Linked DNA regions of Pedosphaera parvula Ellin514. The protein of the gene in region 2 binds, or shares a complex with, the protein of the main gene of each other region. Links are inferred from orthologs where the notes say so. Each region holds a gene or a part of one and is shown on either strand. Other genes may lie near its edges.

Evidence for each region. The genes of interacting proteins can lie anywhere in the genome.
Region 1: rplI (region 2) and rplR share a complex: the UniProt entries of both Bacillus subtilis proteins name them as parts of the 50S ribosomal subunit. The link is inferred for Pedosphaera parvula Ellin514 from one-to-one orthologs.

What each region holds. Positions count from the first base shown.
Region 1 is NZ_ABOX02000010.1:113,890-116,667, forward strand. What follows is about bases 1-2,768. They hold rplR (50S ribosomal protein L18), read right to left. Parts: upstream 1,684-2,768; coding sequence 1,318-1,683; downstream 1-1,317. Other genes in these bases: secY (preprotein translocase subunit SecY), read right to left, coding at 1-164; rplO (50S ribosomal protein L15), read right to left, coding at 184-657; rpsE (30S ribosomal protein S5), read right to left, coding at 667-1,299; rplF (50S ribosomal protein L6), read right to left, coding at 1,723-2,259; rpsH (30S ribosomal protein S8), read right to left, coding at 2,275-2,661. In the rest of the region: more of rpsN, read right to left, coding at 2,769-2,778. UniProt on the Bacillus subtilis protein: This is one of the proteins that bind and probably mediate the attachment of the 5S RNA into the large ribosomal subunit, where it forms part of the central protuberance.
Region 2 is NZ_ABOX02000010.1:12,639-15,616, reverse strand. The notes cover bases 1-2,968. They hold rplI (50S ribosomal protein L9), read left to right. Parts: upstream 1-1,170; coding sequence 1,171-1,767; downstream 1,768-2,968. Other genes in these bases: CFLAV_RS33680 (VWA domain-containing protein), read right to left, coding at 1,856-2,968; CFLAV_RS09735 (single-stranded DNA-binding protein), read left to right, coding at 656-1,117; CFLAV_RS09740 (30S ribosomal protein S6), read left to right, coding at 336-647; pth (aminoacyl-tRNA hydrolase), read left to right, coding at 1-321. In the rest of the region: more of CFLAV_RS33680, read right to left, coding at 2,969-2,978. UniProt on the Bacillus subtilis protein: Binds to the 23S rRNA.

The DNA of each region.
Region 1 (2,778 bases), 100 kb from region 2 along the record:
AAACTCTGGAAGTAGGCCGATAATGCTGCTCCATCCAAGCCAGGAATGCGGATAAACGCAGCCAGGCGACAGATCGCGAGCACTAACATCGTGAACAAAATCCGTGACTTCAGTTCCGGAATTTTGAAGCAATTGCTAAAGGTATTGACTATGGAAGCAAACATGGATCAGTAATTAAATATCCTAGGCTTTTGCGGGCGTGGCGGACTTATTACCGACGACTTCGCATTTCCCGCCTTTGGCCTCGATCTTAGTGCGAGCAGAGGCGCTGAAAGCGTGAGCTGTGACCGTAAGTCTTTTGGTGATTTCACCTGAGCCAAGGATTTTGATTCGGCGCAACCGGCCATTTGCCAGGCCAACAGTCCGCAACGCAACTTCATCAACACGAGCGCCGTCTTCAAATTGGTTCAAAGACTCCAAGTTGACGGGAATGAACTCGATGGTGTGCTGAGCATTGTTGAAACCGCGCTTCGGAATACGGCGAATCAAGGGCATCTGACCACCTTCAAAGCCGATACGGATCGAGCTACCAGAGCGGGCAGATTGACCTTTTCCGCCTCGTCCGCTCGTCTTGCCATGGCCGCTGCTTTCACCTTGGCCGATACGCTTGCGGCGATGCTTCGCTCCAGGACGGGGTTTAAGATCGTGTAAACGCATATTCTAAAATTAAGCTGTAGTTACTACTGTTTCTGTGGGCTGAGCTGTCGGAGCTTCAGGCTTCTTCACCGCCAAACCGCGGCTACGATAAATATCTTCGCGCAAGCGAAGCTGTTGCAATGCACGCAATGTCGCCTTGACAACGTTTGCCGGATTCTTGGACCCGAGCGATTTGCTCAGAATATCCTTAACACCGGCAGACTCCAACACGGCACGGACTGTTTTGCCGGCGATGATGCCAGTTCCAGGTGATGCGGGACGAAGGAGAATCTTGGCGCCATCATAGTGCGAAAAGATTTCGTGTGGAATGGTGGCATCTTTCAATGATACGCCAACCATGTGCTGGCGGGCCAGTTCCCCACCCTTGCGAATGGCGTCTGCCACTTCGCCAGCCTTGCCCAAACCAATGCCGACACGTCCACGCTTGTCGCCAACGACAACAAGGGCGCTAAAATTAAAACGCCGGCCACCTTTCACCACCTTGGCGGAGCGATTGATAAACACTACCTTCTCGACGAGTTCCTGCGAATCGCCTCCGCCGCTAGCATCACCACCTTCACCAGGACCACGATGGCGGCGTGAACGGCCCGCGCCGCGTCCACCGCGATTATCACCTACATCAGATTTCGTTATTTCAGCCACAATATTCTCTTGGTTAAATTAAAATTGCAGACCTGCTTCACGCGCCGCATCCGCAAGGGCTTTCACCTTACCATGATAACGCTTGCTGCCACGATCAAAAACTACGGATTTAATGCCCTTCCCTTGGGCTGCCTGAGCCGCCAGCGTCCCGATTGACTTTGCGGAATCAACATTCGCGGCCAACTTCTCACGATTAGGAGTCGCTTTGCTCATAGTCGATGCAGCCGCAACCGTAACACCAGCGCTGTCATCAATAAACTGAACGTAAATGTTTTGGTTGCTGAAGCACACGCTCATCCGGGGGCGATCTTTGGTGCCAACAACTTTTTTGCGAATGCGCCAACGCCGTAACTGCTCGAGTCTTTGTTTCTTTTCAGTTCTCATTGTTTTAGGGTCACGGATTTGCCGTAACCATTCTTTTAATTATTGTACAGTCTTACCTTCCTTACGAACCACGTGTTCATCAGCGTAGCGGACACCTTTGCCTTTATAAGGCTCAGGAGGATAAAAGCTCCGGATTTCGGAGGCTACCTTCCCAACCAGCTGTTTATCAGGACCTTCAATCGTTAACTTAGTATTCTCCTCCACCGTAACCTTGACCTGGTCAGGGATAGGATAAAGGACAGGATGAGAATAACCAAGGCTCAGGTTCACAACTTTGCCTTGTACGGCAGCTTTAAAGCCAACGCCTTGGATTATGAGGCGCTTCACGAAACCTTCGCTCGCACCTTTTACCATGTTGTTTACCAAGGCCCGGCTCAGACCGTGCATGGCCTTCGCTTCGGCGTCATCGCCATCGCGGCTGACGACAACCTTGTCACCTTCAACTTTTAAGCTCGTGCGGCGGTTGAGTTCCAAATCTAATTTACCCTTCGGCCCTTCGACCGAAACTTTGCGGCCATTCACATTCACCTTAACTTTGGCGGGAATGGCGATCGGTTGTTTTCCAATGCGTGACATAGCTTTGCCTTAAAATTACCAAATATAACAAATTAATTCGCCGCCCAGATTGCTCTTGCGGGCCTGATTTCCGGTCATCACTCCCTGGGAAGTGGAAACAACCGAGATGCCCAATCCTCCGCGAACGCGAGGAATTTCCGTGGAGCCCACATAACGGCGCAGACCAGGAGTGCTTACCCGGCGCAAACCCTCGATCACACTCCGCTTGCCCTCATACTTCAAGGTCAATTTGATCTTTTTGGGTGCTGCCGTCTCCACCACTACTTCGCCCACATAACCCTCTTTCTTAAGGATATGAGCAATGCTTTCCTTCATCTTGGAATGAGGAACTTCAACGACCGGCAATTGCACACGGCTAGCGTTGCGGATGCGAGTCAACATGTCAGAAATCGTGTCAGTCATACTATTACCAGCTGGCTTTCGTCATTCCCGGGATCAATCCATTGAGAGCAGCTTCCCTGAAAGTTAAACGGGAGCAGCTAAATTTGCGCATGTAACCGTGGCGGCGTCCGCTCATCG
Region 2 (2,978 bases):
GTTGCGGTGGATGATGCTGATTTGCCGTTTGGGCAGATTCGAATGCGAGCCAACGGCAGTAGTGGTGGCCATCATGGACTGGAGTCCATTGAGAAGCATTTGGGAACTCGTGAATTTGCCCGCTTGAGACTTGGCATCGGGCGGGCGGCAGATGATAGAAGAGAGATTACGGATTATGTTTTGGCACCGTTTAGCGGAGCCGAAGCAAAAACGGTTGATAAAGTATTAAACACTGCATCAGACCAGATTGAGTGCTGGTTGGATGGCGGAATACAAAAGGCAATGAGTCAATTTAACGGAGCCATAAGAGGTTCCGAGTAACAAAGGAAAACTGAGTGAAAAGATACGAAGGTCTGTTCATATTGAACACAGCGGGCAAAGAAGAGAGTCTGAAAGAAACCATCGACCAGCTCTCGGATGAGATCAATGCTGCTGGCGGCAGGGTGGAAACCGTGCAGAAGATGGATAAGCGCAATTTTGCGCGTGTCGCGGATAAGCGCAACAGTTCCGGCTTTTACGTGAATGTCATTTTCGAGTGCAAACCTTCAGCGATTACCCAACTGCAAACTCGCTTTGCCTTGAATGCTGACGTGTACCGCGTCATGTTTAGCAGTGCGCCGACACCGAAAGTTGTGGAAGCCAAGTAATTCGATTCATGGCCAATTTCAACAAAGTCATACTTGCTGGAAACCTTACGCGGGACCCAGAGTTACGTTATACACCCAAAGGTGTAGCCATCGCCAAAATTACATTGGCGATCAACCGTACCTGGCGAAACGAGGCTGGTGAGAGCAAGGAAGAGGTTACTTTTGTTGATGTAGATGCATTTGGTCGCCAAGCAGAAACCATAGGCCAGTACTTAAAGAAGGGCAGTCCTTTCATGGTGGAAGGTCGCCTTAAGCTGGATCAGTGGGACGACAAGCAAACGGGACAGAAACGGAGTCGCTTGGGAGTCACGCTCGAAGGTTTTCAATTTCTGGGTAGCGCTGGCGGTGGTCGTGGCGAAGGCGGCGTCCCTGATGCTCCTGCTCCCCGCAGCCGTCCGGCACCCGCCCCCAAAGCTGAAAGTGCCGACGCTGATGTGCCACCTCCTGAAGACGACGACGTTCCATTCTAACTTGCAGCGGCTTATTCACTTTACCTTTATTTAACTTTAACTCCAATTTTCGTATGCCAAAAACTGAAGTCATTCTCACCCACAATATCGTCGGCTTGGGCGCCGAGTCCGATCAGGTTAAGGTCGCAGCGGGCTATGCTCGCAATTATTTGATCCCCCAAGGTCTAGCCATCCCCATGACCGGTGCAAATAAGCGCCGTCTGGAATCTTTGAAGCAACGGCGTGCTGAACGCGAAGCCGAAGAGCTCAACCACATGACCGAGCTTTCCCGCAGCTTGGCCAAGTTAATTGCCGTCGTCAGCGTCAAGACTGGCGAAGATGGCAAGATGTTCGGTGCTGTCACCGCAGGCACGATTGCTGATCAACTTAAGACCCAATTCGACGTAGCCCTCGACAAGAAGAAAATTCATCTCGAACAGCCGATTCGTTCCCTCGGCGAACACGGTGTCGAATTGCGCTTGCATCATGGCGTTACAACTACGCTTAAGGTGCGAGTTGAAAGCAGCAACCCTTTGCCAACGGCGGTTGAGGCTCCGGTTGCCGACGCAAGGAAGGACGATAGGACTGAGAAGCGTGGAAAGCGTTCTGAAGCTCCCGCCGCTGAATCAGCGCCTAAGAAGTCTCGCGCTGCGAAGAGTGACAAGGCTTAATCAGAGTTTTACGGTTTAATCAAGGCAGGCCATTACGGCCTGCCTTTTTTATTTAGTTTCACGAGGCAACCTGTCGCAATAGTGTTGGTCACCAGTTCTTTAGTGAGCGGTTGCGCCCCAGCTGTTTTTCAGAGGAAGGGCCTAATCTGAGCACTTCTTCTTCGCCTTTTTGTGAGTCGAGTAATTGCTTCGCCTGCTGGGGAGTCATTTGTCCCGCAGCCATCATTGCTGCTTCGCGCTGCTCCTCTTCTGATTTCTCCTTGGACTGTGCAGCCTGATTTTGAGCCGCCTGATCCTTTTTCTCGGATTGCTCTTTTTGATTCTTCGCCTGCGACTGTGATTTCTCCTGATCTTGCTTATTGGACTCCTGCCCCTGATCCTTCTTTTCCTGACCGTTTTTGCCTTGTTGAGATTTGTTCTGCGTTTGTTGATCGGACTTGGACTGAGAATCCTTTTCCTGATTCTGTTGATCTTGCTTGTCCTGGGATTCCTGATTCTTCTGATTCTGATCCTTGGAATTTTGCTTCGACTGGTCTTTTGATTGATTCTGCTGTTGCTGTTGCTGCTTTTTCTTGAGTTCTTCCAACTGGGTCTGGACAAACTGGTGGTTAAACTGTGCATCCTGATCTTGCTGGTTAAGCTTCAAAGCACTTTCGTAGTGCTTGAGGGCATTCTCCCAGGCCTCCTGCTTTTTCTTCTCATCCTTATCACTTTGTCCCAAGCGAAAATACGTATTGCCTAGATTGTAATATGCTTGTTGCTGCAGCTGTATGTCTTGAGAGTTCAGGGTATCGTTAAATTGTTTGGTAGCTTCATCATACTGTTGGGTTTGGTAGGCAGCGGTGCCGGCATTGAAATGCAATCGCGGATCATTGCTTTTTCTCTGCAAAGAGTTTTCATAGTCTTTCAGAGCATCCTGGTATTTACCTGCCTGGTATTCACGGAACGCTTGGGAAGGACTCGCAAACGTGCTCAAGGGCAGGGCCAGCAAAAGCAAAATGGCCACGGTGCTCGTTGGCATAGCGGAGGAAGTTTGTGATCTCATTCTGGATTCCTCCGGACGAGTTCGCTTTCGGTCTGGTAGAAAAGTTTCCGCAATCAGGAGGATTATCGCGATCGACAATGGCCAGTGGTAGCGTTCATGGAAGCGCTTAAGTAAAGTGGAGGCCTTGTCGGACTTTGGCAAAGGAGCGATACCTTGCTCATAAAGC